Regions from separate parts of the Candidatus Pantoea symbiotica genome, predicted to be linked through region 2. Evidence: predicted binding sites of a transcription regulator. Region 2 holds the regulator's gene; each other region holds the start of a gene.
What was found. Region 2 encodes sigma-54, which starts transcription at its own class of promoters, with help from an activator protein. Its sites were predicted from a motif close to GTTGGCACANNTTTCGCTNT; they were not measured.

Region 1: a site for sigma-54 is predicted at 2,283-2,302, ahead of glnK (P-II family nitrogen regulator). Genes of this name have one in related genera too.
Region 3: a site for sigma-54 is predicted at 1,405-1,424, ahead of glnA (glutamate--ammonia ligase). Genes of this name have one in related genera too.

The regions. Positions count from the first base shown of each region.
Region 1 covers NZ_JBSZHR010000002.1:818,738-823,547, reverse strand. The annotation lists gene tesB (acyl-CoA thioesterase II) at 1-496, shown strand, start outside; gene amtB (ammonium transporter AmtB) at 568-1,857, opposite strand; gene glnK (P-II family nitrogen regulator) at 1,891-2,229, opposite strand; gene ACXIZX_RS04275 (SmdB family multidrug efflux ABC transporter permease/ATP-binding protein) at 2,489-4,264, opposite strand; gene ACXIZX_RS04270 (SmdA family multidrug ABC transporter permease/ATP-binding protein) at 4,257-4,810, opposite strand, start outside.
Region 2 covers NZ_JBSZHR010000002.1:258,753-263,562, forward strand. The annotation lists gene rapZ (RNase adapter RapZ) at 1-335, opposite strand, end outside; gene ptsN (PTS IIA-like nitrogen regulatory protein PtsN) at 388-870, opposite strand; gene hpf (ribosome hibernation promoting factor) at 1,031-1,318, opposite strand; gene rpoN (RNA polymerase factor sigma-54) at 1,340-2,779, opposite strand; gene lptB (LPS export ABC transporter ATP-binding protein) at 2,828-3,553, opposite strand; gene lptA (lipopolysaccharide ABC transporter substrate-binding protein LptA) at 3,559-4,113, opposite strand; gene lptC (LPS export ABC transporter periplasmic protein LptC) at 4,088-4,660, opposite strand; gene kdsC (3-deoxy-manno-octulosonate-8-phosphatase KdsC) at 4,657-4,810, opposite strand, start outside.
Region 3 covers NZ_JBSZHR010000002.1:3,939,860-3,944,669, forward strand. The annotation lists gene typA (ribosome-dependent GTPase TypA) at 1-1,132, opposite strand, end outside; gene glnA (glutamate--ammonia ligase) at 1,572-2,981, shown strand; gene glnL (nitrogen regulation protein NR(II)) at 3,243-4,292, shown strand; gene glnG (nitrogen regulation protein NR(I)) at 4,300-4,810, shown strand, end outside.

The DNA of each region.
Region 1 (4,810 bases), 560 kb from region 2:
GGTGCCGGGCCCGGATAATCTGCCATCGGAACAGGATTTGGCGAAAAAGCTGGCCGACCATCTGCCACTCAAGCTGAAAGAAAAATTCCTCGCCGAGCGTCCGCTGGATATTCGTCCGGTACAGATTCATAACCCGCTAAAAGGCCACGTTGATGAACCGCTGCGTCAGGTGTGGATTCGTGCCAACGGCGAGTTACCAGCCGATCGCCGTATCCATCAATACCTGCTGGGATATGCCTCGGATCTCAACTTCCTGCCGGTGGCGCTGCAGCCGCACGGTAAAGGCTTTCTCGAAGCCGATATGCAGGTTGCCACCATCGATCACTCAATGTGGTTCCATCGCCCGTTCGACTTGTCTGAATGGCTGCTGTACAGCGTGGTGAGCACCTCTGCCTCCGGCGCGCGCGGTTTTGTGCGTGGCGAGTTTTATACGCAGGATGGCCGACTGGTGGCGACCACGGTACAGGAAGGCGTGATGCGCCAACGCGACGCATAAAAAAAGGGGCGATATTATCGCCCCTTCTGCTTTTTATAATTTTAGCGCACTGCTCTTCTTCAGCCCGGCTGTTACTGGTTGTAAGCGTTCTCGCCGTGGCTGTTCACATCCAAACCTTCACGTTCCTGATCTTCCGGAACACGCAGGCCAACAATCATATCCGCCAGTTTGAAGCCGATGAAGGCCACAACTGCAGTCCAGACGATGGTCACGCCCACGCTGAACAACTGAATCCAAACCTGATGGCCCATGGTCACACCTTCTGCGTAGCCTACGCCGCCCAATGAAGAGGAGGCGAACACGCCGGTCAGGATACAACCGAGGATGCCACACACGCCGTGCACACCGAATACATCACATGGGTCATCAACACGCAGCCATTTCTTCAGAGTAGTTACGCCCCACAGACCGGCTAAACCACCCGCCAGACCGATAATCAACGCGCCGCCGACACCAACATAACCACAAGCTGGGGTAATCGCCACCAGACCAGCGATGAAGCCTGAACACGCACCGAGCAGAGAAGGTTTACCACGTACCGCCCACTCGCCGAACACCCACGACAGCACCGCACCCGCCGTAGCCACTACGGTATTCAGGAACGCCAGCGCAGCGATTTCGTTAGCTGAGGAAGCAGAACCGGCGTTGAAGCCGAACCAGCCCACATACAGAATCGCGGTACCGAGGAACACCATCGGCAGGTTATGTGGTTTGAAGGCTTCTTTGCCGAAACCAGCACGTTTACCCACCAGATAAGCACCCACCAGGCCAGCGACTGCGGCGTTGATGTGAACCACGGTGCCGCCCGCGAAGTCGAGCGCGCCATCTTGCGCCAGCAAGCCACCCGCCCAAACCATGTGTGCGATTGGCAGATAAGCCAGCGTCAGCCAAACCACCACGAAAATCAGTACCGCCGAGAAGCGAATACGTTCAGCCAGCGCACCGACAATCAGGCCGACGGTAATACAGGCGAAGGAAGCCTGGAACGCAACGTGAATGTACTGATAGAAGCTGCCCATCACCGCTTTCAGCTCAATATTTTTCAGCATCGCCCATTGGAAGCTACCAAAGAAGGAGTTGCCTTCACTGAACGCCAGCGAGTAGCCGTAAATCACCCACAGCACGCACACCAGCGAGAAGGTCACTGCAACCTGCGTCAGCATCGACAGCACGTTCTTACCGCGAATCAAACCGCCGTAGAACAGCGCAATGCCTGGAATCGACATAAACAGTACCAGCGCGGTACAGATCATCATAAAGGCGTTATCGGCTTTATCTGCGACGGCAGGCGCTGCCGCCATCGCCAGAGAAGGTAACAGCGCAAGGCTGGTGAGGCCCAACTTCGTTATCAGTTTATTCATTTCTTTCCATCCCATCACAATTCAGAGCCCCAGTTACAGTGCTGCTTCGTCGGTCTCGCCGGTACGAATACGAATGACGCGCTGCAGTTCTGCGACGAAAATCTTGCCGTCGCCAATTTTGCCGGTATACGCGGCTTTGCTGATGACATCGACCACTTCATCAAGTTGGTCGTCCGCAATAGCGATATCAATTTTTACTTTAGGCAGGAAGTTAACGCTGTACTCGGCACCGCGATAAAGCTCTGCGTGACCTTTCTGGCGACCGAAACCTTTAACCTCGGTAACTGTCAGTCCCTGAATGCCAATAGAGGATAAGGCTTCACGCACGTCCTCCAGCTTAAATGGTTTGATTACCACGGTAACCAGCTTCATACGTTCCCCTCCGGATAAGAAATTGAGTGAGTCTTCGCGGACACACAGGGATATAAGCAAAGGCTGTGCCATAAATAAAAAAAGGGGAATGTCAGTAGCATAGGCGCGCTGCATCACGCTTCGTTATGTGAAGCACAGCGCAGATTGGGGAGGAGGAATAGGAAAGGTGTTGCAATATTGCACTTCTTTGGTGCTTCAAGCCTCAAAGAAGTGCATCAATACAGAACATTCCGATAAAACTGTGCAAAAAAGGTGCAATTCACCCTTCAGCTTGTACGGGGATGCCCGCCGCGAGTTCATCGCCGGCCTGCTGCAACTGATACATCTGCCAGTAACGGCCCTGCTCGGCCAGCAGCTCAGCATGCGTACCGCGCTCCACTACCTGACCGCGATGCAGCACTAAAATTTGATCGGCTTCGGTGATGGTGGAAAGGCGATGCGCGATCACCACCAGCGTGCTGTGCTGACGTAATGCACGCAACGCGTGCTGAATCGCCTGTTCCGTACCGGAATCAATATTGGCAGTGGCTTCGTCGAGGATCAGGATTTGTGGCAATGACACCAACACGCGCGCCAGCGCCAGTAGCTGTTTCTGCCCAACCGACAGATTATTGCCCTGCTCGCCTAAACGCGTATGGATGCCGTCCGCCATGCTGCGCGCCAACGGTGCCAACTGCACCGTCTCCAGCGCCTGCCACACTTGCTCTTCCGGGATATCACGCCCTAAGCGCACGTTGGCCAGCAGCGAATCCGCCAGCACCACCGGATCCTGTTGCACCATCGCAACGCTTTGACGTAAAGCGGCGTGCGACAGCTGCGGCAGTGGGCGACCATCCAGCTCAATGCTACCGCGCGTCACCGGGTAATAGCCCATCAGCAGATTCGCCAGCGTGCTTTTCCCGCTGCCGGTGTGTCCCACCAGCGCAACAAAATTACGCGCGGGCACCTCAAGATTGATGTTGCTGAGCACATCACGGTTATCGCGATAGGCAAAGCTCACATCACGCAGCGAGATGCTGCCGGAAGCCAGCGGCTGAATATCGCTGCCGTAACCTTGCTGCTCTGCATCCATCAGTTCGAAGATGCGCTCGCCAGACACCACCGCTTGTTGCAGCATCGACTGCTGCGTGGTGAGTTCAATCAGCGGCTCGTTGAGGCGACCAAGATAGGTAATAAAGGCATAAAGCACGCCCACTTCAAACACGCCTGGCGTGGCGAAGCTGAACAGCATCAGCAAACCGCACAGAATCATGGCCGAAAACAGACTCAGCAACGGGCGCAATAAAAAACCATCCAGCCGCAGCGTTTCCATACGCGCCAGATAGTGCGAACGGCTGGCTTCGCCCATGCGCTCACCAAAGCGCACCTGCTGGCGGAACTGCTGGATCACGCTCATGCCGTTGATCACTTCATTAAAGCCGTTGTTGATATCCGCCAGATAGCTGCGCACGCGACGCGCAATCGGCGTGCTGAAGCGCTGATAAATCAGCATCACCGTCAGCACCAGCGGGAAAATCACGATCGCCACCAGCGCCATACGCCAGTCGAGAGAGAACATCGCCACCAGCATCGCGCCAATCAACGCGGCGGCGCGCAACACCGTTGCTACCACGGTGACGTAGAGATCTTTGATCACTTCGGTGTCGTTGGTGACACGCGAGATAATTTGTCCGACCGGCTGCGTATCGAAGGCGCTGAGAGGCTGGCGCAACGCCGCGTTCATCACGTCTACGCGCAATTGCTGCACCACGCCAATCGCCGCGCGGTTAAACAGCAATGCCTGAAAATAGTGCAGACCGGCAGCCAGCAATTGCAGCAGGATAAAGCCCACCAGCAGGCCAGCGACGATGCCCCACGGCATTTGATGTTTTGCCACCAGATTATCGATGAAGTAACTCACCAGCACCGGTCCGGTCACTTCGGCTGCCGCGGCAATCCACAGCATGCCGACCGCCAGCCACAGCGATTTACGCCACGGTTTGCCATACGCCAGCAGACGTTTCAGCGTCGGCCATAAACGTTGTGATTTAGCCACGGCTTGCTCCTTCTGCCACTTCATCGTCATCCAGCGCGGCTTCCAGCTGCTGATAACGATACATATCGCGATACCAGCCTTCTTTGGCGGCCAGAGTGTCATGATCGCCACGCTGTGCCACGGCGCCCTGCTGCAGCACCAGAATTTCACTCGCTTCAGTGAGCGCCGACAGACGATGCGCGCTGATAATCAAGGTGCGCCCTTTACCCCACTGACGCAGGTTATGCAGGATGTCATGTTCAGTACGACCATCAACCGCCGACAGCGCATCATCCAGAATCAGAATTTCGGCATTCAGCAGCAGCGCGCGTGCAATCGCAATGCGCTGCTTCTGCCCGCCCGATAACATCACGCCGCGCTCGCCCACTTCGGTCTCATAACCTTGCGGCAGGCGCAGAATATCATCGTGCACACAGGCCATGGTTGCGACGCGCTCCAGCTCTTGCTGCGTCGCATTCGGGCGACCCAGCGCCAGATTGGCGGCGATGGTGTCGGAGAACAGGAACGGCGTTTGGCTGACCACCGCCAACCGGCTGCGCCAGCTAT
Region 2 (4,810 bases):
AGCGACAGATTTTTGCTGGAGAGCGGATGCAGACGACGCGTATCGCTGTAGCGGCGAATCAGCGTGTTGCGATCGGTATCGAGAAACAGCAGCTGCGGCGAGAAGGTATCCGGCAGATTATTGAGCGCGGCCTCAAAGACTTCCGGTGATTCCGGCATGTTGCGCACGTCAATGCTGACCGCCGCAGAGATATTGCGTTCGGTTAAGGTATTCGCCAGCTCCGGTAGCAATACCACCGGCAAGTTGTCGACACAGTAGAAGCCCATATCTTCAAGGGCACGCAGCGCGACTGATTTTCCTGAGCCTGACCGACCGCTAACGATCATCAGCACCATCACATTTCTCCCGTTTTAAACCGGCGAACAGGCCGGTAAAAGTGTTTCTCGCTTAAGAGTGTGCTTCCTGAGCTTCTGTGATAATGGCGTAGAGCTCTTCGTCGCTCTGTGCCGCACGCAAACGACGACATACGGTTTTATCCGCCAGACGTTTGGCAACCAGCGAAAGCGTGTGCAAGTGGGTTTTACACTGGTCCGCAGGTACCAGCAGGGCAAACAGCAGGTCAACCGGCTGATTGTCTACCGCATCAAAAGCGATAGGCTGATCGAGGCTGATAAACACGCCGACAGCGCGTAAGGTGTCCTCCTCCAGCTTGCCATGTGGAATGGCGATGCCGTTGCCAATACCGGTACTGCCCATACGTTCGCGGGTCAGGATGGCTTCGAAAAGCGTCTGGTGCGGCAGATTGAGCTGCTTCGCTGCCAGCTCGCTGATAATTTCCAGCGCGCGTTTTTTACTCTGGCAGTGTACGCCGCTACGGGTACAGTCCAGTGAAAGGACCGAGCTCAATTCCAGTGTTAGATCGTTGTTCATCATCGTTTCACTTGCGAGTTCACATAGCCGCGAGGTTCAGGCGATTGATTTCATTGCCCTTCGTCCGCTGGCGCTTGCGCAGATGACAAAACGGGGCGGTAATATCCGCCCCATTTATGCTCTAAGTGCCGAATCAGTCAGCACTCTGCAAGCGTGAAGGTTAGTGTTTTTTCAGTTTGTCTTTGTGTTTGGTCAGCTGACGGGAAAGCTTGTCGATTAACCCGTCGATGGCCGCGTACATGTCTTCCGCTTCCGATGTGGCGTGCAGCTCCCCGCCGTTGACGTGAAGTGTTGCATCCGCAATCTGCGTCACCTTCTCTACCTTCAGAACAATATAAACCTGATTGATGCGATCAAAATAGTGTTCCAGTTTGGCAAATTTGGTATTTACAAATTCACGCAGAGGTTCGGTAATCTCAACATTAAGTCCGGTAAGGTTTAGCTGCATAGGTCTTCCTTCTTCGTTCGGTCAAACTAGCTGTTTACGCTGGTTTGATGGCGGTATAGATAAAGACTCGCGATATTTAGCAACCGTACGTCGCGCTACCATGATGCCCTGTTCGGATAACATGGAGGTCAGTTTGCTGTCGCTCAAGGGTTTTGCGGGGTTTTCCGCCGAGATCAATTTTTTCACTAATGCACGAATCGCCGTGGACGAGGCTTCGCCGCCGCCTTCGGTGTTGACGTGACTGGAGAAAAAATACTTCAGTTCAAAGATGCCACGCGGGCTGTGTAAATACTTTTGCGTGGTCACGCGGGAAATAGTGGATTCGTGCATATCAACAGCCTGAGCGATATCCGCCAGCACCATCGGACGCATGTACTCCTCACCCTGCTCAAAAAACGCCTGCTGCTGTTCAACGATACAGCGTGTCACTTTCAGCAGCGTGTCGTTACGGCTCTCCAGGCTCTTAATCAGCCACTTGGCTTCCTGTAAGTTGCTACGAATAAACTGATTATCGCTTTCATTACGGCCTGCTCCGCCCATCGCAGCATACTGCTGATTGATTTTCAGGCGCGGCATGCTGTCGGAATTCAGTTCAACCGTCCAGCGCTTGCTGATTTTGCGCACCAGCACATCGGGAATAACATATTCCGGTTCGCTGGTATTGATTGACTGGCCAGGGCGCGGATCGAGTGACTGAATCAGCAACATCGCCTCTTTCAGCACCTCTTCCTTCAGACGCGTTACGCGCATCAGGCTGCGGAAGTCATGGTTGGCCAGCAGATCAAGATGTTCGCTCACAATCAGGCGCGCTTCCGCCAGCATGGGCGTAGCGGCATCATATTGCGAAAGCTGCACTAACAGGCAATCACGCAAATCACGCGCACCGACGCCGACCGGATCGAAACGCTGCACCCGTTTGAGCACGGCTTCAACTTCTTCTAGCGTCAGCTCTTCATCGCCAATACTGTCATAAATATCTTGTAAGCTGACGGTGAGATAGCCGGTGTCGTCAATGGCATCAACAATGGATGTAGCGATGGCGCGATCGGTATCAGTGAACGGCGTTAACTCAACCTGCCACATCAGGTAATCCTGCAGCGATTGCGTGGTTTCGCCCTGATAGATTGGCAGTTCGTCATCCTGGTAATCGGTGCCGGTGCCTGACGGCGTGCCCGCAGTGTAGATTTCGTCCCAGGTGGCGTCGAGCGGGAGATCTTCAGGCATGTCTTTCTGTTCAAGAGCTTCACGCGTGTCTAATGAATCACTCTCTTGTTCCTGAAATTCGCGCGCGTCGACTTCTTCGTGCAGATCGGTTTGTTCAAGCAGCGGATTGCTTTCCAGCGCCAGTTGGAGTTCTTGCTGGAGTTCAAGCGTAGAGAGTTGCAGCAAGCGAATGGCTTGCTGCAACTGTGGAGTCATCGCCAGCTGTTGGCTGAGCCTGAGTTGCAAACCTTGCTTCATAATTCGGTTAGAATTTCCTAAGCAAACGTAGGGTGTTACGACACCTTATCAGAGTCTGAACTCTTCGCCCAAATAAACACGCTTAACCTGCTCATCTACAAGAATTTCATCAGGCGTGCCATGGGCAATTAAATGCCCCTGGCTAACTATATAAGCGCGTTCACACACCGCGAGGGTTTCACGCACGTTGTGGTCGGTAATCAGCACGCCAAGGCCGCTGTCACGCAGATGCTCGATGATTTTCTTGATGTCGATAACCGAAATGGGGTCAACACCGGCAAAAGGCTCATCCAGCAGGATGAATTTAGGATTAGCCGCCAGCGCGCGAGCAATTTCTACACGACGGCGTTCACCACCCGACAGCGCCTGGCCCATGCTGTCGCGCAGATGGCCGATATGGAACTCTTCCATCAGCTCGTTGGCACGATCCTGACGCTGCTCTTCTGTCAGATCATCACGGATCTGCAGCACCGCCATCAGGTTGTCGTACACGCTCAGGCGACGGAAGATCGAGGCTTCCTGCGGCAGATAGCCGATACCGCGACGGGCACGCGCATGCAGCGGCAGGATGCTGATGTCTTCATCATCAATTACGATGCGGCCCGCATCGCGCGGCACAATTCCGACCACCATGTAAAAGGTGGTGGTTTTACCGGCACCGTTTGGGCCCAGCAGGCCGACAATCTCGCCGGATTTTACCTGCAGGCTAACATCTTCCACCACGCGGCGGCCTTTGTAGGCTTTCGCCAGGTTCTCAGCGATTAGTGTAGCCATAGCAATCAGTTACTCTTTTTAGGGCTCGCGGACGAACCGTTTTTGTCCTGCAGCTGCGACGGAACCAGAACGGTGGTCACGCGCTTGCTGTCACCCTGGCTGAACGCCTGCATCTTCTGCTCTTTCACCAGGTAAGTGATGCGGTCGCCTTTAATGTTGCTATCCTGCTGCTGAATGAAGGCATTACCGGTCAGCTCAACAAAATCATTCGCCAGTTCATAGTGCAGTTTACTGGCGTGGCCTTGCACCGGCTTACCGTTATCCTGCATCTGATAGAAGGTGGCTGGCGTGCCGTAAGCATCAACGATGGTTTTCTTGCTATCGCCGCCCGGACGGGTGACGACCACTTTATCGGCGGTAATCTTGATGGAACCCTGGGTCACAATCACGTTGCCGGTAAAGGTCGCGACGTTGCCCTGCAGATCCAGCGCCTGGTTGACGGAGTCAATATTCACCGGTTTGTCTGAGTCGCCGGTTAATGCCAGCGCAGGCAGGCTCGTTGCCAGCAGCGTACTCACCAGCAATAACTTAAGGCTATTTTTGTTCATTTTGAATTTCATAGGAAGTTTTGACCTTTTCAAGCAGCTCAGCATGTTTCGTCCGTAAATTGCCGCGCATTTTCATGCCAGTGGAATTAAAACTGCGGCCAAAAAGGGTGACTTGATCGTCAGATGTCACATCCTGGGTGACCAAATTAACCTGAGCGTTATCGGTAAGGATGCGCTCAAGCTGTGAATCCTGGGTCAAAGTATTGACGACAACGTTGCCATAAAGATAAAGCATACGATCTTTAGTCAGCTTTGCCTTATCGGCGCGCACCGACCATGTCGCGACTTTGTTTACGTCATAGGTGGTCATCACCGGATTATCGAACCAACTTATCTCATCGGCAGCAAAGTAGGTGACTTTATCGGAGACCAGCTTATAGCCCAGCGCGCCTGTTGGGTTATACACCACCGTGTTCGATTTCTCGCTGGTGTAGGTTGGCGCTTGATCGTTAGTCGCCACCGGCGTTCGGTCGTCATCCTGGTTGGTGAGATTCCAGCCGATCAGCACTAAGGCGATCAAGGCCAGGATCAGCGTCATCCAACGCCTGCTCTTACTCATATTGATTGCCCTTTGGCATCCTCAAATTTGTTCTGCGCCATCAAGATCAGATCGCACAACTCACGTACCGCGCCGCGGCCACCGGCAATGCGGGTAACATAATGCGCACGCGGCAGTAAAATCGGGTGGGCATCGGCAACGGCCACGCTC
Region 3 (4,810 bases), 3.7 Mb from region 2:
AACCTTCACGACGCATGTTCTCGATCAGAACCGACAAGTGCAGCTCACCACGACCAGAAACGCGGAACGCATCCGAATCTTCGGTTTCTTCAACGCGCAGTGCCACGTTGTGTACCAGCTCTTTGTTCAAACGCTCCAGGATCTGGCGCGAAGTCACGAACTTACCTTCTTTACCGCAGAACGGTGAGGTGTTCACGTTGAAGAACATGGTTACGGTTGGTTCGTCGACGCTCAGGGCTGGCAACGCTTCCACATTCTGCGTGTCGCAGATGGTGTCAGAGATGTTCAGCTCGCCCAGACCGGTGATCGCGATGATGTCGCCCGCTTCCGCCAGGGTGCTTTCGATACGCTCCAGACCAAGGTGGCCCAGCACTTTACCGACTTTACCGTTACGGGTTTTGCCTTCGCTATCAATGATAGTGACTTGCTGGTTCGGCTTCACGGTACCGCGCTTGATGCGGCCGATGCCGATTACGCCCAGATAGTTGTTGTAGTCCAGCTGCGAGATTTGCATCTGCAGTGGCGCTTCAACTTCAACCTGAGGTGGAGAAACGTGGTCAACGATCGCCTGATACAGCGGGGTCATGTCGTCAGCCATGTCGGTGTGTTCCAGACCCGCGATACCATTCAACGCCGAAGCGAAGATGATCGGGAAGTCCAGCTGCTCGTCAGTCGCATCCAGGTTAACGAACAGGTCAAATACCTGATCAACAACCCAATCAGGACGCGCGCCCGGACGGTCAACTTTGTTGATAACCACAATCGGCTTCAAACCATGAGCAAATGCTTTCTTGGTTACGAAGCGGGTTTGCGGCATAGGGCCATCCATCGCATCTACAACCAGCAGCACCGAATCCACCATGGACATGACGCGCTCCACTTCACCACCGAAGTCGGCGTGTCCTGGGGTATCAACGATGTTGATACGGTAGTCATTCCATTTGATGGCGGTGTTTTTTGCGAGGATGGTAATCCCACGCTCTTTCTCCAAATCGTTGGAGTCCATTACGCGCTCAGTCGCTTCGGTACGAGCATCAAAAGTACCGGACTGTTGGAGCAGCTTGTCAACCAGGGTGGTCTTACCATGGTCAACGTGCGCGATGATGGCGATGTTACGCAAATTTTCGATCACAGCTTTGCCTCAGGCATTATAGAAATAACGCGGTATTGTACACGGATTAAGCGGAAGACTGAACATGATCACAGATTTCGCCGAAAGTTTCTCGTAGCGCTGGTTTTTAGCACCGTTTACGGTGCATTAATCTGCACTGCGATGGCAATTTGCACCAATTTAGTGCTTAACTTCACCCATGGTGCACCATAACGATGCATGCAATCCATCCTGGTGCAGCCTTCGACTCACGAAAGGGCGCATTGTAGCGCCATTTTCACCATTGTCATAAAGTTGGCACAGAATTCGCTTTATATATTTTAAGCGAAAACGACAGTTATAAAACGGTTGATAGAGCTTGCCGAGATCTTTGGTTAGGAATAGTCAGCAGTCGTGACACATTCCCGGCAACGAAGTTCTCTCACCATGACGATAATGACCATTTCCAGGAGAGTTGAGTATGTCCGCTGAACACGTTCTCTCGATGATGAACGAGCATGAAGTTAAGTTTGTTGACCTGCGTTTTACCGATACCAAAGGTAAAGAACAGCACGTTACTATCCCTGCTCACCAGGTTAACGCTGACTTCTTCGAAGAAGGCAAAATGTTCGATGGCTCCTCCATCGGTGGCTGGAAAGGCATTAACGAATCAGACATGGTGCTGATGCCGGATGCAACCACTGCAGTAATGGATCCGTTCTTCGAAGACTCGACCCTGATCATCCGTTGCGACATCCTTGAGCCAGGCACACTGCAGGGCTACGACCGTGACCCACGCTCCATTGCTAAGCGTGCAGAAGAGTTCCTGCGTTCTTCAGGCATCGCGGATACCGTGCTGTTTGGACCAGAGCCAGAGTTCTTCCTGTTCGATGACATCCGTTTCGGTTCTTCTACTTCAGGTTCACACGTTGCTATCGACGATATCGAAGCAGCATGGAACACCGGTAAAGAGTACGAAGGCGGTAACAAAGGTCACCGTCCAGGTCTGAAAGGCGGTTACTTCCCAGTGCCACCGGTTGACTCAGCACAGGACATCCGTTCTGCTATGTGTCTGACCATGGAGCAGATGGGTCTGGTGGTTGAAGCACATCACCACGAAGTAGCAACTGCTGGTCAGAACGAAGTGGCAACCCGCTTCAACACCATGACCAAAAAAGCTGACGAAATTCAGATCTACAAATACGTGGTGCACAACGTTGCTCACGCGTACGGCAAAACTGCAACCTTCATGCCTAAGCCAATGTTTGGCGATAACGGTTCTGGTATGCACTGCCACATGTCCCTGTCAAAAGGCGGCGTGAACCTGTTCTCTGGCGACAAGTACGGCGGCCTGTCTGAAACTGCTCTGTTCTACATCGGCGGTATCATCAAGCACGCTAAAGCGATCAACGCCCTGGCGAACCCAACCACCAACTCATACAAGCGTCTGGTACCAGGCTACGAAGCACCCGTTATGCTGGCTTACTCTGCCCGTAACCGTTCTGCTTCTATCCGTATTCCAGTGGTTGCTAGCCCGAAAGCGCGTCGTATCGAAGCACGCTTCCCGGATCCAGCGGCTAACCCATACCTGGCATTCACCGCGCTGCTGATGGCCGGTCTTGATGGTGTTATCAACAAGATCCACCCTGGCGATGCGATGGACAAAAACTTGTATGACCTGCCTCCGGAAGAAGAAGCTGAGATTCCAAAAGTTGCAGGTTCTCTGGAAGAAGCACTGAACGCACTGAACGAAGATCGCGAGTTCCTGACCCGTGGCGGCGTGTTCACTGATGACGCTATCGATGCATACATCGAACTGCGTAAGCCAGACGTTGACCGCGTGCGTATGACTCCGCACCCAGTTGAGTTCGAACTGTACTACAGCGTTTAATCAGCATTAAAGATTCGCGGATTTTGCATCGCCGCAAGGCGGCAATCGAGAGAATCCCGGGGAGCTGAGATAACTCAGTGACTCGGGTGAACGAGTGCAGCCAACGCAGCGGCGGTGTAAAAGACGCCGAAGATTTTATATTGCCGTGGAAACTTTAGCCCATCTTCGGATGGGCTTTTTTCTCCGCGCATTCATGGTTCGAAGCACAGATTTCCGTCCTGAAAGGCTATAATGCACTAAATTAGTGCAGAGGAACGCTGTATGGCAACTGGCACGCTGCCCGACGCGGGGCAGATTCTCAACTCCCTGATCAACAGTATTTTGCTGGTCGATAACGATTTAGTTATCCATTACGCCAATCCGGCGGCTCAGCAATTACTGGCGCAAAGCTCACGTAAATTGTTCGGCACGCCATTACCGGAATTAACCGGCTATTTTTCGCTGAATATTGAGGTGATGAGCGAGAGTCTCGGAGCTGGCCAGGGCTTCACCGATAGCGAAGTCACGTTGGTGGTCGATGGTCGCGCGCACATAATGTCGCTCACGGCACAGCGCTTACCGGATGGCTTTATTCTGCTGGAAATGGCGCCGATGGATAATCAACGTCGTCTCAGCCAGGAACAAATTCAGCATGCTCAGCAGGTCGCTGCCCGCGATTTAGTGCGCGGTCTGGCGCATGAAATCAAAAACCCGCTGGGAGGATTACGTGGCGCCGCGCAGTTGCTGACTCGTGCGTTACCCGATCCTTCCCTGCATGAATATACGCGCATCATCATTGAGCAAGCCGACCGACTGCGTAATCTGGTTGATCGTCTGCTCGGCCCGCAACAACCGGGCTTGCACGTAACGCAAAGCATTCATCAGGTCGCCGAGCGCGTGGTGAATCTGGTGTCGATGGAGTTGCCGGATAACGTCTCGCTGGTGCGTGATTACGATCCAAGCCTGCCGGAACTGCCGCACGATCCCGACCAGATTGAACAGGTGCTGTTGAATGTGGTGCGTAACGCGCTGCAAGCCTTAGGCGATGAGGGCGGCACCATTGTGATTCGCACGCGTACTGCCTTCCAGCTCACGCTGCATGGCACGCGTTATCGTTTAGTTGCACGTATTGATATTGAAGATGATGGCCCAGGGATTCCGGCCCAGCTACAAGACACCCTGTTCTATCCGATGGTTAGCGGACGCGAAGGCGGCACCGGTTTAGGTCTGTCCATCGCCCGTAGCCTGATCGATCAGCATTCAGGGAAAATAGAATTTAACAGTTGGCCAGGACACACCGAATTCTCGGTTTACCTGCCTATTCGCCAGTGAGGTTTCTATGCAACGAGGGATAGTCTGGATCGTCGATGACGATAGCTCCATCCGCTGGGTGCTTGAAAGGGCACTCACTGGAGCCGGTTTGAGCTGTGCAACCTTTGACAGCGCTAACGAGGTATTGGACGCGCTCGCAAGCAAAACCCCAGACGTATTATTGTCAGACATTCGTATGCCTGGCATGGATGGACTTGCGCTTCTGAAACAGATTAAGCAGCGCCATCCGATGCTGCCGGTCATCATTATGACCGCGCACTCCGATCTGGATGCCGCCGTCAGCGCTTATCAGCAAGGTGCGTTTGATTACCTGCCAAAGCCGTTTGATATTGATGAAGCGGTGGCGCTGGTTGAGCGTGCGATTAGCCATTATCAGGAACAGCAGCAGCCGCGTAATCAGCCCGTCAGCGGCCCAACCACCGACATTATCGGCGAAGCGCCGGCCATGCAGGATGTGTTCCGCATCATTGGTCGTCTTTCACGCTCCTCAATTAGCGTGCTGATCAACGGTGAATCCG